Candidatus Ruthia magnifica str. Cm (Calyptogena magnifica): one gene and its partners. The protein of the gene in region 1 interacts with the protein of each later gene in a pairwise test. Links are inferred from orthologs where the notes say so. Each region holds a gene or a part of one and is shown in the gene's direction. Other genes may lie near its edges.

The links.
Region 2: the proteins of rplL (region 1) and cgtA interact in binary tests that used the Escherichia coli proteins (3 or more experiments, as listed by UniProt). The link is inferred for Candidatus Ruthia magnifica str. Cm (Calyptogena magnifica) from one-to-one orthologs.
Region 3: the proteins of rplL (region 1) and parC interact in binary tests that used the Escherichia coli proteins (3 or more experiments, as listed by UniProt). The link is inferred for Candidatus Ruthia magnifica str. Cm (Calyptogena magnifica) from one-to-one orthologs.

Annotation. Positions count from the first base shown.
Region 1 is NC_008610.1:869,406-872,344, reverse strand. It holds rplL (50S ribosomal protein L7/L12), read left to right. Parts: upstream 1-1,250; coding sequence 1,251-1,628; downstream 1,629-2,939. Other genes in the region: rpoB (DNA-directed RNA polymerase subunit beta), read left to right, coding at 1,797-2,939; rplJ (50S ribosomal protein L10), read left to right, coding at 708-1,220; rplA (50S ribosomal protein L1), read left to right, coding at 1-518. UniProt on the Escherichia coli protein: The binding site for several of the GTPase factors involved in protein synthesis (IF-2, EF-Tu, EF-G and RF3). Is thus essential for accurate translation.
Region 2 is NC_008610.1:450,185-455,910, forward strand. What follows is about bases 364-3,206. They hold cgtA (Obg family GTPase CgtA), read left to right. Parts: upstream 364-1,202; coding sequence 1,203-2,210; downstream 2,211-3,206. Other genes in these bases: waaA (lipid IV(A) 3-deoxy-D-manno-octulosonic acid transferase), read right to left, coding at 364-1,149; proB (glutamate 5-kinase), read left to right, coding at 2,203-2,973; folK (2-amino-4-hydroxy-6-hydroxymethyldihydropteridine diphosphokinase), read left to right, coding at 2,967-3,206. Outside these bases: more of waaA, read right to left, coding at 1-363; more of folK, read left to right, coding at 3,207-3,440; panB (3-methyl-2-oxobutanoate hydroxymethyltransferase), read left to right, coding at 3,437-4,219; panC (pantoate--beta-alanine ligase), read left to right, coding at 4,219-5,055; RMAG_RS02095 (NfuA family Fe-S biogenesis protein), read left to right, coding at 5,058-5,636; RMAG_RS02100 (hypothetical protein), read left to right, coding at 5,688-5,726. UniProt on the Escherichia coli protein: An essential GTPase which binds GTP, GDP and possibly (p)ppGpp with moderate affinity, with high nucleotide exchange rates and a fairly low GTP hydrolysis rate.
Region 3 is NC_008610.1:324,456-335,488, forward strand. The notes cover bases 749-3,765. They hold parC (DNA topoisomerase IV subunit A), read left to right. Parts: upstream 749-1,146; coding sequence 1,147-3,384; downstream 3,385-3,765. Other genes in these bases: queD (6-carboxytetrahydropterin synthase QueD), read left to right, coding at 3,486-3,765. In the rest of the region: RMAG_RS05435 (type 2 periplasmic-binding domain-containing protein), read right to left, coding at 387-638; more of queD, read left to right, coding at 3,766-3,863; GTP cyclohydrolase FolE2, read left to right, coding at 3,860-4,654; RMAG_RS01560 (3-deoxy-7-phosphoheptulonate synthase), read left to right, coding at 4,648-5,742; gyrA (DNA gyrase subunit A), read left to right, coding at 5,844-8,429; RMAG_RS01570 (peptide chain release factor 3), read right to left, coding at 9,305-10,873; RMAG_RS01575 (deoxycytidylate deaminase), read right to left, coding at 10,873-11,033. UniProt on the Escherichia coli protein: Topoisomerase IV is essential for chromosome segregation; it is the principal protein responsible for decatenating newly replicated chromosomes. It relaxes supercoiled DNA.

The DNA of each region.
Region 1 (2,939 bases):
GTGGTGCGATTGTGCTTCCAAATGGTACGGGTAAAACAGTTTGTGTTGCTGTATTCACTCAAGGTGATAACATAGCTAAAGCGCAAGATGCTGGTGCAGACGTTGTTGGTATGGAAGATTTAATGAAATCTATGCAAGACGGTGATTTAAACTATGATGTGGTTATCGCCTCTCCGGATGCTATGGGTGTTGTGGGTCGTCTAGGTCAAGTGTTAGGCCCTCGTGGTTTAATGCCTAATCCTAAAGTTGGTACAGTAACGTCAGATGTTGCAACCGCTGTTAATAATGCTAAAACAGGTCAAGTGCGTTATCGTGCTGACAAGGCTGGTATTGTTCATGCTTGTGTTGGTAGAGTGTCATTTAATGTAAGTGCACTAACACAAAATATTAATGTTTTAATGGAAGCACTTAAAAAAATAAAACCTAGCTCAGCTAAGGGTGTTTATTTTAAAAAATTAAGCATTTCTTCGACTATGGGGCCAGGGCTTAGCGTTGATTTAGCAAGTTTAGATATTTAAGTTTTATTAGAATTTTTTGGGTCGCAAGATTTATCTTGCACGATCTCAAAGACCATAGGTGTAAACATATCTTCTGGTATGTTTATTTAATTGATTGGTTTTTCAATCTGCCTATGTAGAGGGTATGCAAATACTCTATGGTGAAAGTTATCAAAAGATGGCTTTTTTTAAATTGTTCAGGAGAGGTAAATGGCTCTAAATCTAATGGCAAAAAAAGCAATTGTCAAGCAAGTAAACTCATTAGCAAAAGTGTCAGTTTCTGTTGGTGTTGCTGAGTATTGCGGATTGACAGTTGAGCAAATGACTAATTTACGTTCAAGTGCAATTGATGCTAACGTGACTTTACGTGTTGTAAAGAACTCACTAGCAAAAAGAGCATTGGTAAAGACAGAATGCGAATGTGTATTTCTGGTTCTTAGTGGGCCAATTATTTTGGGTTTTTCACAAGAAGATCCAGGTGCAGTAGCACGAGTATTCAAAAACTTTATTAAAGAAAATAAAAATTTAGTCGTTAAAGGTTTGGGCGTTTCAGGTGAATTTGTAAAATCAAATCAGCTTCAACGTATTGCAGACTTGCCAACTAAAGATCAGGCAATTGGTATCACAATGACGTTAATGTTAGCACCAGTTGAAAAGCTAGTTAGAACCTTAATTGAGTTTCCAACTAAAGTAACTCGAGTAGTGTCAGCAGTTTGCGATTAAAAATAATCATAAATAAAAGGAGTAAATATCATGGCTAAATTAACCAATGAAGATATTTTAAATGCAATTGCCGATATGTCGGTAATGAATGTTGTTGAGTTAGTATCAGCAATGGAAGAAAAGTTTGGTGTAAGTGCAGCACCAGTTGCAGCACCACCAGTTGTAGCAGATACAATAGATGATGTAGTAGTTGAGAAAGATGAGTTTGATGTTATGTTAACCTCATTTGGAAAGAAGAAAGTTGCCGTTATTAAGATGGCTCGTAGTATTACTGGACTGGGTCTAAAGGAGGCTAAAGACATGGTTGAGTCTGCGCCAGTAGTAATCAAAGAGGGTGCATCTAAGGTAGAAGCTGAAGACATCCAAAAGCAGCTTGAAGAAGCTGGTGCTAGCGTAGAACTAAAATAATTAGTTAAGCGTAAAAATCTAGAATCCCCGAGAAGGGGGTTTTGGTATTTTATTTGCACACTAAATTAAAGTACAGACTCAATGAGATGTTTTTTAAAAATATAAGTTGAAGTTTGTTGATTAAGAAGAAATTTTTATATAATACGATCAACTCAATACGAGGTATTCATGGCTTATTCATTCACCGAAAAAAAGCGAATTAGAAATAACTTTGGTTCTAGAGAATCAATTTTGACCGAACCAGATTTACTAGCAATCCAAATTGATTCATTTAACAGTTTTATCCAAAAAGATAGTAAAACTAAGCAAGATATTGGTTTGCATGCTGTTTTCCAATCGGTATTTCCGATTACTGCGGTTAATGGTTATGCACAAATTGAATATGTTGATTATGAATTACAAGAGCCTAAATTTAATGTTGAAGAATGTAAGTTACGTGGTGTAACGTTTGCATCTACGTTGCGCGTTAAATTAAGTTTAGTTTTGTTTGATAAAAATGGTTCAACTTTGAAGAAAAAACGCAAGATTAAGCAAATTATTGAAGAAGATATTTATTTAGGACAATTACCACTAATGACTGAAACGGGTACCTTTGTTATTAATGGTACTGAGCGTGTTGTTGTGTCTCAATTGCATAGGTCTCCTGGTGTTATTTTTGAGCATGATAAGGGTAAAACACACTCTTCAGGTAAGATTTTATTTTCTTCTCGCATTATCCCTTACCGTGGTTCATGGTTAGATTTTGAATATGATCATCATGAACATTTGTATGTTCGAATTGATAGACGTAGAAAATTACCAGTCACTACATTATTACGCGCTATGGGTCTAAGTAGTGAAGGCATTCTTGAAACCTTTTTTGAAAAGACTACTATTAAATTAAAAGCTAAATCATGCGATTTAAACATGGTACCGATTCGTCTGCAACGTACAATTGCGGAATTTGATATTGTTGCTAATCAAGATGTGATAGTTGAAAAAGGTCGTAGAATTACTGCTAAGCATGTCAAGTTATTGAAAAAAGTAGGTATTAAATCAATTAATGTACCATTAGAGTATTTACTTGATAAGGTAATTTCTGCTGATATTTTTGATAAAGACACGGGTGAAATTTTAATATCAGCCAATACTATTATTCTTGAAGAAGTATTAGAGTTATTAAACATCAATAAAATTAAAAAAATAGAAATCCTTTATATTAACGCTTCTGAGACAGGCGCTTATATTTCAGATACATTGCGTTTAGATGAAACACAAACTGAGATTGAAGCTCGTATGTCGATCTATCATGTAATGCGTCCGGGTGAACCT
Region 2 (5,726 bases), 420 kb from region 1 along the record:
ATCATTTAATAGCATTACTATTTTTTTAAATAAACCTGCCACATTTTGAATTTGAATGGCGGCGTTTTGTTTTAGTAGGTCTGATGATATTTCGGTAAAGTTAAATATATTAGGGCCAAATATAATAGGCTTGGCAAGAGTAGCAGGTTCAAGCATATTATGTCCGCCAGTGTTGCTTAAACTACCTCCCATAAAAACAATATCAGCAATATTAAAATAAGACATCATTTCACCCATAGAGTCTCCTAAAAGAATTTGAGCATTTTGAGTAGGTTGGTTTTCTGAGCGACGAATAACATTAAGATTAGCACTTTTGAATGATTTATAAACTACATCGAAACGTTCTGGATGTCTTGGAATAATAACAAGTAAGGCATCAATGGTGTGTTTATGCTTTAAATATTCATTAATAATTTGAGCTTCTTCACCTTCATGAGTGCTGGCAAAAATAACAATTTTACGTCTGCCAACCATTGCTTGTAATATATTATTTATTTTTATGTTGGGTTTTGTGCTTTGGTCAAATTTAATATTACCAGTTATGATTACATCATCATTTTTAGTACCCAATTCAATAAAACGATTAGCAGAATTTTTATTTTGAGCAGCGATTAAGGTGAATTTGTTTAAGGTTTGTTTGATTAAATTAGAGGTAAATCTTTGGTATTTTTCTTTTGATTGTTGCGACAATCTGGCGTTGATAAGTAGTATTGGAATGTTATTTTTGTTGAGTTCATGGGTTAAATTAGGCCAAATTTCTGTTTCTAGTAATAGGCATATTTTTGGGTTAATTTTTTTAATATAACGTTTGACAATTAGTGGCAAATCATAAGGAAAATAAAGATGAAATACCTTATTTTTATAATGATTAATCACTGCATTAGAACTTGTAGGTGTAGTCGTGGTAATCAATAATTGATGATTTGGATATTGTTTGATAAGTTGGTCGATAATAATAATAGCTGCTTTAAATTCACCCATAGAAACACAATGCACCCAAATAATAGACGTTTGTATCTTAGCAATTAAGCCAAGTCGCTCGTTAATTCTTTGCCTAAATTCAGGTGTTTTTATGCTTTTAATTATTAACCTTAAAATTATAAAGGGTAATAAAAGATATCCTATGATGTTGTAGAGACTTCGGTTCATTTGGGCAGTGGTATAATACAGCGTATTGTATTTTAGCGGTTTTGAAGTCCTTTATGAAATTTGTTGATTCTGCCAGTATTCGTATCGAAGCTGGCAAAGGCGGGGCAGGATGCTTGGGCTTTCGTAGAGAGAAATATATTCCTGACGGTGGCCCTGATGGCGGTGATGGCGGTGATGGCGGTCATATATATTTTCAAGGACAAGAGGGGTTTAACACACTTAGTGAATTTCGTTTTAAGCGTTTATTTAGGGCAAAAAACGGCCAGCCTGGATCAGGTCAAAACAAACGTGGGAAATCAGCGCAACATTTAACGGTTGAGATTCCATTGGGCACCAAAATTTACGACCTTGAAACCGATGAGTTGATTGGCGAGATGATTGAGCATGAACAAATCATACTAGTTGCTAAAGGCGGTTTTCATGGCTTGGGCAATACACGGTTTAAATCTAGCATTAATCGTGCACCACGTAAAACTACACCAGGCTCACCAGGAGAAATACGTGAGATTGGTTTAGAGTTAAGTATTATGGCTGATATTGGCCTTTTAGGCATGCCTAATGCGGGTAAATCAAGCTTGATTAGACAAATTTCAAATGCAAAATCTAAGGTAGCTAATTATCCATTTACCACGTTGCATCCTTCGTTAGGTGTGGTGTCTTATTATGATGAGCATATTATTATGGCGGACATTCCAGGTTTGATTGAAAATGCCAGCAAAGGTGTGGGTTTAGGTTTTGAGTTTTTAAAACATTTGTTTCATACAAAAGCATTGTTACATGTCGTGGATATCTTTCCAGTTGATGGATCTGACCCAGTTGAGAATTTTTTAACCATTGAAAAAGAGTTAAAAAAATACGATCAAAAACTGGCCAAAAAGCCAAGATTATTAGCGATTAACAAAATGGATTTGTTATCAGGGGGAGATAGAGAGACTGTGGTTCAAAGTTTATTAAAGGGCACTCGTTATAATGGAAAGGTTTATAGAATTTCTGCTTTAAATGGCCTGGGCTGTAAAAATTTAGTGGCTGGATTGTTTAAATTAGTGAAAGAAAATGAGTAAGCAAAGGTGGGTTATTAAAATTGGTTCTGCACTCTTAACCAATGATGGTAAAGGTCTGGATAAAACCGCTATTATCTCATGGGTAAGGCAAATTAAAGAATTAATCCAACAAAATATTGATATTATTTTGGTTTTAAGTGGTGCGATTGCCGAGGGTATGAAGCGTCTAGGTTGGAATGAACGTCCTGAAAATATACATAAATTACAAGCAGCAGCAGCGGTAGGACAAATGGGCTTAGTGCAAACTTATGAAACTTTATTTGCTCAGTATAATATTCATACCGCACAAGTGCTATTAACACATGATAATTTAGCTAATACTAATCAAAGTGATAATATTTCTGCCACTTTAAATACACTATTAAGTCTTGGCACAGTGCCAATTGTGAATGAAAATGACACAGTTGCTACAGATGAAATTAAATTTGGTGATAATGATACTTTAGCGGCATTAGTAGTAAATTTAGTGGGTGCAACTCAATTGGTTATTTTGACTGATCAAGGTGGTATTTATGATGCTGATCCACGTCAAAATGCTAATGCTAAATTGATTAACAAAATCCATGTGAATGACGAAAAATTAACGCAAGTTGCTAGTAGAGCATGTGGTTCACTAGGTTCTGGCGGTATGTATACCAAAGTATTAGCAGCCAAAATAGCCGCTAAATCAGATGTAATTACTATTATTGCCTCAGGCAGACAAGTCGATGTTTTGTCTAAACTGGGGGCAGGTAAACATATTGGGACATTGATTCATTGCTAGCATATATTGGATTAGGGTCGAATCTTAACCGTCCTAAAGAACAAATTAAAAATGCGCTGATTACGCTCAATTCTACTAAAGATGTTAAAGTGGTGGGTTTATCGAGTTTGTATCAATCCAAGCCGATTGACGATTTAAAGCAGCCTGATTATATTAATGCTATATGTCAGGTTGATACGCATTTAACTGCATTAGAGTTGCTGTATGTTTGTCAAGGTATTGAGACCAAACAGCATCGTGTGCGCGAAAAAAAATGGGGTGCAAGAACTATTGACCTGGATATTATTATTTATGGAGTGAAAGTGATTGCTTCTAAACAATTGATTGTCCCGCATTTACAAATGATAAATAGGGCGTTTGTATTGGTGCCATTAGCAGAATTAGAGCCTAATTTTAAAGTGCCAGTTTTAGGACATATTCAAGATTTGATTGCTAAACTAGATATCACTAAATTGATTAAATTATGAACATTGAAGCGCTAAATAATTTTAAACAATCTGGCGAGAAAATTACTTGCTTAACTGCTTATGATGCTTCATTTGCATCAGTTTTTGACGTATGTGGTATTGATATTATTTTAATAGGGGACTCACTCGGTAACGTTATCCAAGGTGGTGAAAATACATTAAATGTAAGTATGGATGATATGGTTTACCATACGAAAGCAGTTACTAAAGGTGCACAAAACGCATTAAGGATTTCAGACATGCCTTATCAAAGTTATACCAATTCTGAACAAGCTTTAACAAATGCCAAGCTCTTAATAATAGCGGGTGCACAAATGGTAAAATTTGAAGGTGGGTGTGAGCATGAAGCGTCTTTTAAAATCTTTCAGAACAATGACATTCCCGTTTGTGGTCATTTAGGCTTGCAACCGCAATCGGTAATAGAAATGGGTGGTTATAAGACGGAAGGTAGAGATAAGCAAAGTGCTGATAAAATTATTAAAGATGCTTTGGCTTTGGCATCTTGGGGTGTTAAAGTAATTGTACTAGAATGCATCCCTGCTAATCTGGCCAAACAAGTGTCACAATCTTTAAGTATTCCCACTATTGGTATTGGTGCTGGCGTGAATTGTGATGGACAAATATTGGTAAGCTATGATATGTTGGGTATTCATGTAGGATATGTGCCAAAATTTGTCAAAAATTTCTTAATTGATAGTGGCGATATAAAGTCTGCTGTTAATGCTTTTATCGAGGCGGTAAAAGATAAGTCCTTTCCAGGTGAACAGCACAGTTATTAATGCAGTTGTGTTATCAAAATACTCAAATAACCAAGCTGGTTAATAATTGGCACACGCAAGGCAAAACCGTTGCATTTGTGCCTACAATGGGTGGATTGCACCAAGGACATTTGTCATTAATTGACATTGCTAAACAAAAAGCTGATAAAGTTATTGTTAGTATTTTTGTTAATCCGGCCCAATTTAGTAAAAATGAAGATTTAGACAGTTATCCACGTACGATTAATGCTGATTTGACAGCATTAAAGGTAAACGTTGATGGTGTTTTTATTCCAAATATTAAACAAATTTATCCAAAGGGTATAAGTAAATATATTGATGTTGGTAAGATTGGACAAATTTTATGTGGTAGAACACGTCCGCATTTTTTTAATGGGGTGGCACAGGTTGTTGAAATATTGTTTGGAATTGTACGTCCTGATGTTGCAGTTTTTGGTCAAAAAGACTATCAGCAACTGTTGGTCATTAAGCAAATGGTCAAGAATTTATCACTGAATATATGTATAGAATCTGGTGAAATCATTAGAGAAAAAAGCGGTTTAGCAATGAGTACTCGAAACCAGTATTTGTCTAAAAATGAAGCTAAAATTGCCACAAATTTGCACAAAACTTTGTCTTATTTTAAACATGAAATTTTACAAAATAAAAAAGTTTATGTATTAAATGAATTGGCAAAGTTGGACTTAAAGCAACACTTTAAAATAGACTATCTTGAGGTATTAGATGCAAATAACCTTAAACAAATTACTGATAATACACATCAAATTGTTATATTATCTGCAGTGTTTTTAGGTTCTGTGAGACTCATTGACAATATAATTTTTAAAAAAGGATAATCATGTTTGATATTACTGATGAAGCAAAAGTTTATGTGGCTGATTTATTTGCTCAACAAGATGAAAAAGACCTTGGCTTAAAGGTGGATGTTGAAAAAGCCGGCACACCTGCTGCTGTAGTCACTTTTAATTTTTGCTTTCCAAAAGAGTTAAGTAAGACGTATAAAAAATTTGAATATGAAGGATTTTATGCCTATATTGATGAATTAAATTTTGAATATTTGAAAGATTCAGAAGTGGCATTAAAAGATGCAGGCACTGGCAAGAAATTAACCATTACTGCGCCTAATACCAAAGGCAAAGAGCCAAAAGAAGACGCTCCTCTTGAAGAAAAAATTAAATACGTTATTGCTGCTAATATTAATCCTGGACTTGCTTCTCATGGTGGTTTTGTTGAACTGGTTGAAATTACTAAGCATATGGATGTCATTCTTAATTTTGGTGGTGGTTGTCAGGGTTGTTCATCGGTTAAATCTACTTTAGAACAAGGGGTTGAAGCACAACTTAAGATGAGCTTTCCAGAGATTAAATCGGTGCGTGATGTAACAGACCACTCCAATACTGATAATGCTTATATATAAGTAACACTCTACTTGGTTTTGGGATAGTATAGTGTAAAATTAGAGCGGCCTATGATTATTACTATTGATGCTAGTGCTAAAGAGCGTAGA
Region 3 (11,033 bases), 540 kb from region 1 along the record:
ATATTGACTACGCTGTCAACAGCAATATACGTGTTACACGTTGATAACGTAGGATTGCACCTAGCAAGACTAACCAAATAAATAATGACTTCCAATGTACAAACTGTCGTATTATTTTTTTAGTTTTTATAGTGTTACATTGCTGAACTGTAGCATCTTTACCTATCTGATTTTCAAATTTAGCCCAAACTAGTTTCATTGTTATAACTCACTGTTTTTTGTTCAGGGGTTAGAATGTAGGTATTGGTTTTGCCAGAATCTATAATGTTTTCATATTTTTTATTGCAGTGTCAAGTGCAAATTAAGTGACTTTAGCAGCCACTTCTTTGATAATTTTTTATAGTTCAAAGCGAATATTGTCAGGTAAAGTGTTATTAAAATGTATTCTAAAACGCTATGGTCAGATATGATTGTATCTTTTTGCACCTCAAAGATTTTTTTTGACCATCAATAACGTCTGTTACCAAAGCATTATAAATTTCAAAAAACATCTTTTGTGGATTTGCATCAATGGCTTCAAACTGTGCTTTGAGTGCATCAGAACTTATGCTGCGAAATTTTAAACTTTGTGCATCTTTAGGCGTAATCAGTAGATGATTTGTAGAAATTTGTTTCATGCTATTAAGCCAATAGTCCAACCTTTAAGTTCTTTTCTATTGATAGAGTTTAATAACTCTTATCCTTTTTTGAATTTGTAAAACAATTTAATACTTGTGTGTTTTTAAATAATAAGGGTAAATCAAATAGCATCTATTTTTTAGTGTATTTACTAAATTTAGACAGTGAAAATACTGTCAATTATACATCGTTAAATAGTGGCGTCTTAAGTAGTGTCTTCAGCAGTAACGTGAGAAAATTTAATCATAATCTCTTTGGCCAATATCATGAATGGCGCTACTAATTTGATATTTTTATTCATTAACTACTACATGGCCTATTAGGCATAATATTGGCACCATTCAATTTACAGAAGACTTGCTTAATCATTTCATTGAAAGTCTTAAAATAATCAAGTGTAAATTGTCTTTGATATTATCAATAGTAGTACACTATATAAGAACTTATCTAGATATCATAAAACCACTTTTAATTTATCAAAAGTTGAATTAAAATATAGTCTAATTTTAACTATCCTTAACATCCATAATGAATCAGATTAGTCTTGAACAACAAAGTGTCGCTGAGTTTAGTGAGCGTGCTTATCTTGATTATTCAATGTATGTTATTCTTGATCGAGCATTGCCCTTTATTGGTGATGGCTTAAAGCCAGTTCAAAGGCGTATTGTTTATGCAATGAGTGAACTTGGCCTGAAATCTACAGCAAGATTTAAAAAATCAGCTCGTACTGTGGGTGATGTACTTGGTAAATTTCATCCGCATGGTGATAGTGCTTGCTATGAGGCAATGGTATTGATGGCACAGCCATTTTCTTATCGTTATCCATTTATTGACGGGCAAGGGAACTGGGGTGCACCAGATGATCCTAAATCATTTGCAGCAATGCGTTATACAGAAAGTAAACTTTCTCGTTATTCAGATTTGTTGCTCAGTGAAATTAATCAAGGAACGGTTAATTGGGTAGATAATTTTGATGGTTCACTTCAAGAGCCTAAAAATCTGCCTGCACAAGTACCTAATTTATTACTAAATGGCACTTCAGGTATTGCTGTGGGTATGACAACTAATGTGCCACCGCATAATTTGACCGAAGTAGTGAGCGCTTGTATTGCGTTATTAGATAAACCATCTATGGATTTAGATGGAATCATGCAGATTATTCGAGCACCTGATTATCCCACCGATGCTGATATTGTGTCCTCACCTGCAGATCTTAGACAAATTTATGAAACAGGTCATGGGTCGGTTAAGATGCGTGCTATTTATCAAAAAGAAAAAGGCAATATTGTGATTGAAGCGTTACCTTTTCAAACTTCTGGTGCCAAGGTAATTATCCAAATTGCAGCGCAAATACGTGCGAAAAAACTACCTTTGGTGGATGATATTCGAGATGAGTCAGATCATGAAAATCCAACACGTATTGTTATTATTCCACGTTCTAATCGAGTTGATGTAGATGTATTAATGCTGCACTTATTTGCCACAACTGAGCTTGAAAAAAGTTACCGTGTTAATATGAATGTGATTGGTTTGAACGGTAAGCCTGGTGTTCTGTCACTTATTCCGATGCTTAAAGAATGGTTAAGCTATAGAATGAAAGTTGTAATTAATCGTTTAACCTATCGCCTTGATAAAATTCTTGTGCGTCTACATATTTTAAAAGGATTGCTTATTGCTTTTTTAAACATTGACGAAGTGATTGCCATTATTCGTGAGCATGATAAGCCAAAATTAGTATTAATCGATCATTTTAAGTTGAGTGATATTCAAGTAGAAGCAATTTTAGAGCTAAAATTGCGTTATCTTGCAAAATTAGAAGAAATTAAAATTCAAGCCGAGCAACAAGACTTAGCATTAGAGAAAGAAAAATTAAAATTGCTACTTTCAAGTGACTTGCGTCTTAAAATTTTGATTAAAAAAGAACTAAAAGCTATTATTAAGGATTTTGGTGATGAGCGTAGATCTAACATTAAAAGAAATGTAAATACTGCTCAAGCTTTTAGTGAAGATGATTTAGCACCTGCTGAAAATATTACCGTCGTGCTTAGTGAAAAAGGTTGGGTACGCAGCGCTAAAGGCTATAGTATTGATCCAAACACACTTAATTATAAAGCAGGCGATAGTTATTTAACTAGTGTGAAAGGCAAAAGTAACAAACCTGTAATTTTTATTGATTCAACAGGTAGGTCATATTCACTACTGGCTAATTCATTGTCCAGTGCGCGAGGACAAGGCGAGCCCTTAACAGGTAAATTAAGCCCGCCTTCAGAGGCGCGATTTGTTGATGTGATAATGGGTAAGGCGAGTCAAAATATCCTATTGGCTTCTAACATAGGGTATGGTTTTATTGCCACTATTGGTGATTTACTATCTTCAAGACAAGCAGGAAAAGCATTCTTTTCGCTATCTAAAGGTGCACAAATGATGAGGATTATTAATGTGGATGATTTAGATAATCAATTTATTGCACTGGTAACAAATCGTGGGCGTTTATTAATATTTCCAATATCTGAATTGCCAATATTATCTAAAGGTAAAGGTAGCAAACTTATTCAAATCTCTACTAAAGATGTTAAGTCTAGACAAGAGTTTGTGATGAATATTTGTATTTTGCTAGAAACTCAACATTTGAAAGTCATTGCAGGTAAGCGTCATTTTACCATCAAGTTCCAAGATTTGAGTAATTACATAAGTTCTAGAGCGCGTTGTGGTAAGCTTTTACCTAAAGGATATCAAAATGTCTCTTCCATTGAGGCAATTGGTTAAATCAAAATATTTTAGATAAGTCAATAATCTATTCATCAATTCAAGGTGAAATTCTTAGAAAATCATAGGTATAATTAGTAATTTTGCCAATTTTTACGAAAATGTTCGTCCTAAAAATTGTTACCGATTTTGCATCAGCCCATTTACTCAGAGATTATCCAGGTGATTGTTCACGTCTGCATGGTCATAACTGGAAAGTTGAAATGATGGTTGTTGCTAGAAAATTAAATAGCAATGGTATTACTATTGATTTTCGAGAAATTAAAAAACAAACTAAGGTTGTTGTAAAGCTTCTAGATCATCAATATTTGAATGAGATAGCGCCTTTTGATAAACTCAATCCTACCGCAGAAAATATTGCCAAGTATTTTTTTTATGAAGTGGGTCAACTAATTAATACTAATGATGTCAAGGTCAAGGAAGTGACTATTTGGGAAACATCTAGAGCATCTGTGACTTATTACCAAGGAGACTTATGAGTGCGATTCATTTACCTGATACACAAAATAGTGCCGATACTCGTCAAATTATCATTGATAAAGTAGGTATTAAAGATATTACTCATCCCATTACTTATATTGACTGTGATGGTAATAAAATACCTACAATAGGCATTTTTACCATGACAGTATCCTTATCAGAGCGTGTTAAAGGTACACACATGTCACGCTTTATTGAGATTTTAAACGAAGGTCCTTGTGAATTTAGTGCGCATAATTTTGATAAAATTATTGACAAAGTAAGAAAAAGACTTGAATCAGATATTGCACACATTACGCTTAATTTTACTTTCTTTAGGAGGAAAAAAGCCCCATCTTCAGGCGTTGAATCAATGATGGATTATCAAGTGACCTTATATGGCACGCTAAATAAAGACGAGGTACAAGTAATGATGAAAGTCGTGGTGCCTGTAACCAGTCTATGTCCTTGTTCAAAAAGTATTTCTAAATATGGGGCGCATAATCAACGCTCGCACATTACAATTAAGGCTAAAGCAGCTAAAGATAAAACTTTGCACATTGAAGATTTGATTGATTTGGCTGAACGTAAAGCTTCGTGCGAACTTTATGCTATTCTTAAGCGTGATGATGAAAAAGTAGTGACTGAAAGAGCGTATGATAACCCTGCATTTGTTGAGGACTTAGTACGTGATATTGCAGTCGATTTAAATGCAGATGATAAAATTAGTTATTATCGTCTTGAATCGGAAAATTTTGAATCGATTCATAATCATTCAGCTTATGCACTTATTGAAAATCAAAAATGCTAAAAAAAATCTTAAATAAAATTAGTAACATTCGTATCACGAAGATAGAATCTATTACTCCGCCAATAGGCTTTATTAAAAAATACCCAGTCAAAAAGCCACAGTCTGATTTTATTATCCACTCAAGAAAAACCATTGCTGATATCATCTCCGGTAAGGATAAGCGTTTATTAGTTGTGGTTGGACCTTGTTCAATTCATGATCCAAAAGCTGCTATAGATTACGCGCAACGATTGTTAAAAATAAAGCAAAAATTAGATCAAGATTTATTTATTATTATGCGTGTTTATTTTGAAAAACCACGTACTACAATTGGCTGGAAAGGGCTTATTTATGACCCTAATTTAGATAATAGTTTTGATATGGAAAAAGGCTTTGATTTAGCTCGAAGTTTGTTATTAGGTTTGTCAAAAATGGGCATGCCAAGTGCAACAGAATATCTTGATTTAATTACTCCGCAATACATATCTGATTTGATTTCATGGGGAGCAATTGGTGCACGAACAACCGAAAGCCAAACGCATCGAGAATTGGCATCTGGCCTGTCTTGTCCAGTGGGTTTTAAAAATGGTACAAACGGTAACATCCAAATTGCCATTGATGCGATTGTATCTGCTTCAAATTCACACATGTTTTGGTCGATTAGCAAAAAAGGCGTGGCAAATCGCTATACTACAACTGGCAATCCAAATTGCCATATTATTCTTCGTGGTGCTGCAGATGGACCTAACTATAGTAAAGAAAATATTGATAATGCTGCTAAGCAATTGATAAAAGATGGTTTATTAGGTAGAGTTATGGTTGATTTTTCCCATGCCAATAGTGAAAAAAATTTTAAAAACCAGTTGTTAGTGGGTAATGAAATTGTCAAGCAAGTGAGTTTAGGTTCAGATAAGATTTTTGGAGTGATGATTGAGTCCAATATTTATGAAGGTGCTCAAGCGGTAGATGAATTAAAATCGTTAGAATATGGAGTTAGTATTACCGATGCTTGTCTTGGTTGGCAAGATACAGAAAATCTGCTTAAAATATTAGCATCATCAGTTCAAGCAAGAAATACATATTTTTACACTAAAAGCCTTACTTTTTAATGAAGGATTTATCAAAAGTCTAGGTTTTTGTTTGAAACAAAATTAATATTTGTATTCAAATTAGGTAAAATTAAAGTCAATTTGAATCAAGTTTTTTTATCATGTCTGAGCATACTGAAAATCCCACTCATTTCAAGCCAAATTTACCGGTAGTTACCATTGAAGATGAGATGCGTAACTCCTATTTGGAATACGCAATGAGTGTTATTGTTGGACGTGCATTGCCTGATGTTCGAGACGGGCTTAAGCCTGTACATCGTCGCGTACTTTACGCCATGGAGGTTCTGGGTAATGATTATAATAAGTCTTATAAAAAATCAGCCCGTATTGTTGGTGATGTGATTGGTAAATATCATCCACATGGTGATACTGCTGTGTATGACACTATTGTACGTATGGCGCAACCATTTTCAATGCGCAATATTTTAATTGATGGCCAAGGTAACTTTGGCTCAGTTGATGGTGATTCAGCTGCTGCCATGCGCTATACAGAAATTCGCATGGCCAAACTTTCGCATGAGTTATTGAGGGATTTAGAAAAAAATACCGTTGACTTTATTGACAATTATGACGGTTCAGAATCAGAACCTTTAGTATTGCCAACGCGTGTACCTAATCTTTTAGCCAATGGCTCATCAGGCATCGCAGTCGGTATGGCGACTAACATTCCACCTCATAATTTGGGTGAAGTGATTGAGGCTTGTTTGAAAACCATTGATAATGAAGATATCACTATTGATGAATTGTTGGAAATCATGCCAGGTCCAGATTTTCCAACAGCAGGTATTATTAATGGTGCAAGTGGTATTCGCCAAGCCTATGAGACTGGTAAAGGTAAAATTTACTTGCGTTCAGTACCCCATATTGAAGGCGAAGGCGAAGACAAGCAAAGTATTGTTGTGACCGAATTGCCTTATCAAGTTAATAAAGCCAAACTAATTGGTAAAATTGCAAAACTTGTTAAAGATAAACGCATTGATGGTATCACTGGGCTTCGTGATGAGTCTGATAAAGATGGTATGCGCATGGTGATTGAGTTACGTCGTGGAGAAGTTCCAGAAGTGATGCTTAATAATTTGTATAAGCTGACTGAAATGCAAACTGTATTCGGTATTAATATGGTGGCGATTGATAAAGGCATGCCAAAGTTAATGACACTAAAAAACATTCTAGAGGCATTTATTGCTCATAGACGTGATGTAGTGACTCGTCGCTCTATTTTTGATTTAAACAAAGCCAGAAATCACGCACATTTATTAGAAGGTTTAGCAGTTGCACTGCATAATATTGATGACATTATTGAACTGATTAAATCTGCTTCAAACTCGATAGACGCAAAAGAAGTATTAGTGGCTAAAACTTGGCAAGGATCAGTGATTAAAGAGCTGATTGGCGATCGTGATATGGTAATGTTTAAGCCAGAAGATTTGCCAACAGAGTTAGGCTTGCAAATGGATGGTGATTATCAATTATCACAAAAACAAGTACAAGCTATCTTAGATTTAAAACTTCATCGCTTAACAGGGCTTGAAAAAAACAAGATTTTTGATGAATTTAATGAGCTATTAGAGCGTATTAAATATCTATTGGATATTTTACAAACACCTGAAAGACTCATGCAAGTTATCCGTGAAGAGTTAATAGACATTCAAAGTAACTACGCTAACGCTCGTATGACACAAATTTTAGAACACAAGATTGATTTAACGCTTGAGGATTTAATTACCCAAGAGAGACGTGTAGTCACCTTATCTCATGGTGGTTATGTGAAAGCACAATCTTTAAGTGATTATCAAGCTCAGCGTCGTGGTGGCAAAGGTAAAGTAGCTACTAAAGTAAAAGATGAAGATTTTGTTGATCAGTTATTTATTGCCAATTCTCACGATACAGTTTTGTGCTTTTCATCCTTAGGAAAAGTGTATTGGCTTAAGGTTTATGAGTTACCAATGGCATCACGCATTGCACGTGGTAAGCCAATTGTTAACTTATTACCATTAGAAAAAGAAGAAATCATTAATGCTATTTTGACAGTTTCAAAGTTTGATGAAAATCATTTTGTTTTTATGGTAACTAGTAGTGGTACGTGTAAAAAAACAGTACTCACTAACTTCTCAAAACCACGCAAAGGTGGCATTATTGCCATAGAATTAAAAGATAACGACCAACTTATTGGCGTAGAAATTACCTCTGGTGAGCATGATATTATGCTATTTTCAGCCAATGGTAAATCCATTCGATTTAAAGAATCAGATGTCCGTGTCGTAGGGCGTACAGCCATTGGCGTACGTGGTATTAAATTAGCAAATGCTGATAAAGTAGTGTCTCTTATTGTTGTCAATCAAGATAATCCAATTCTAACAACAACTGAAAAAGGTTTTGGTAAACGCACGCGTCTTAATGAATATCGCTCTCAAGCACGAGGTGGTTTAGGTGTTATTTCTATTAAAACCTCAGATAGAAACGGAAAAGTTGTTGGTGCTATTCAGATAACTGATGAAGATGAGATGATGTTAATTTCCAACAAAGGTACTTTAGTCCGTGCTAGAGCAGTTGATGTTTCTATCATTGGTCGTAATACTCAAGGCGTAACCTTGATTAATATTATCAAAGGTGAAAAATTAGTCTCTATTGCAAAAATTGCTGAGATAGAAGACGAGGAATCTGAAGGTGAAAATAGCATAGAATAATTATAAAAATAATTTCTTTGATAAAATCAAAGCACACCTGATTAAGTTTAATTATAGAAATTTTTTGAAAAAAAATTCTATATTCAAGAATTTACTAAAAGTTTATGAACTGTAACCTTACCTTATAAACAATATAGATAGCAATTTTTTAGAAATTTTATTTTAAGAATGTAAAATACTGAGCATTAATTGGGCGAAAGTTTGCTAGTGTGGATTAAGTTCTATGGACTCTATTTTAGTTTAAAAAAATATTTAATAAGCTCATTTTCGTTTTACGTACTTAACCAATTAATCATTACAATTAAAGTGTGTCAAGCGCGTGATGTTTTGATTTTCGAGAAGCGAATTTTAGTTATGTAAACTTTTCTGATTAAAATTTAATTAATAGTTGATTTGGTAACAATAACTTTGCAGAGGTTTAATTTAGTCACTAATTATGATATTAATAACATCATTAAAAATGCAAAATTTTGCTGTTATAAAGTAGTTAGATATAGATTTAATGCGCTATTTATATTGGTTTGCTTGGTAATTACTGCTTTAACGCTAATTGGAGTTGTGTTAATGATTGATTACAACTTGCAGCTAATTACACAAAAATTGTACACTGGGTTTGATTCAGTGGCTAAAAAAATAATTGTACATAACTGCTTTTGCTAGTTTTATGAAATACTGGATGGACTATTGTATCTTTTTTTGGAAAAAAGTTTGATTGTTACGCTTTTAGTTCTTGTTATTTTAGTGAGACGATATTTAGAAACTGTACGCTATTTTTTTACATTTGGAAAATGTTTAAGGATAATGCTTTAAAAAAATGATTCTGGATAAGAGAATTGGCGTTGTGAAAAATTGTATTATTCAAGCAATTTTTTTAATTAATGCTCACGGGTTGCTAAAAAAACTAAGTTAGGGTAGCGTTCTATGGTTAATTGCAAGTTAACACTGGATGGTGCAAGATAAGCGAGCATACCTCTTGCATCGATAGCAATATTATTACCTGCTTTTATTTTAAGCTGTTCAATGTCCTTGTCACTACCTGTTACCCAGCGTGCTGTTGCGATGTTAATGGTTTCAAATTGACAATCAACACCGTATTCATGTTTTAAACGGTGTGCTACCACGTCAAATTGCAAAATACCAACAGCACCTAAAATTTGTGATGAATTGATAATTGGGTGAAATACTTGGGTCGCACCTTCTTCCGAAAGCTGCTTTAAGCCTTTTTGCAAGGCTTTGGTTTTAAGCGGGTCTTTAAGTTGAGCACGACGGAAAAGCTCTGGTGAAAAATTTGGAATGCCCTGAAAAGTGAGTTTTTCGCCTTGGGTAAAGGTGTCTCCAATGCTAATACCCCCATGGTTGTGGATACCAATTATATCGCCAGCGTAAGCCACCTCTGCGAAGGTGCGTTCGTTAGACATGAAAGTCACTGCATTACTAATTTTTATTTGTTTGTTGGTTGATACTTGCAGGACTTTCATGCCCTTTTTGTACTGTCCACTAACGATGCGCATAAAAGCAAGACGATCATGATGTTTTGGGTTCATATTGGCTTGAATTTTGAAAACAAAGCCAGTCAGTTTGTCCTCATCAGGCTTGACTTCTCGTACATCCGATTCACGATTTTTTGGTGTGGGTGCGTACTGTATAAAGCCATCAAGTAAATTTTGAATACCAAAGTTTGAAATGGCTGAACCAAAAAATACTGGAGTTTGTTTACCAGCTAGAAACTCATCTAAACTAAATGGCGTGGTTGTCTCGTGAATAAGCTCAATTTCTTCACGTATTTTAAGAATGGTATCTTCACCTAAAATTTCATCAAGTTGAGAATTATTAACGTCGTCAATAATAATATATTCACCAATTTTAGAATTCTTCCCAATTTCGCATAAATAAACTTTATCTTCAAGTAGATGTACAATGCCTTTAAAATGTTTACCCATACCAATTGGCCAAGTAATAGGTGCACATTCAATATTAAGTACGGTCTCTATTTCATCTAGTAAATCAATTGGTTCTTTACCTTCTCGATCCAGCTTATTGATAAAAGTTAGAATTGGCGTGTTACGTAAACGACAAACTTCCATGAGCTTAATAGTTCGCATTTCCACACCTTTAGCAGCGTCAATAACCATGAGAGCTGAATCTACTGCCGTTAGAGTACGATAGGTATCCTCAGAAAAATCCTCATGTCCTGGTGTGTCTAATAAATTAATCACATGATTGTCATATGCAAATTGCATAATGGATGAAGTAATAGAAATTCCTCTTTCTTTTTCCACTTCCATCCAATCAGATGTTGCATGTGTATTGGCTTTGCGCGCCTTAACACTACCCGCTGTTTTAATTGCACCTGCATACAATAGCAATTTTTCGGTGACTGTGGTTTTGCCGGCATCAGGGTGAGAAATAATCGCAAAAGTACGGCGTTTGGATATCTCGTTCATTAGTCTTTAATCATCAGTTCAATACTAGCTTCAATAAACATTTTTTGTGATAGTCCAACGCTTTGATTCCAATTGTCTAACTCTCTTGATTTTTCTATGATCACTTTTTTAATGCCAACTTGAATAATACCTTTGGCACATTCTAAGCAAATAGGCAACC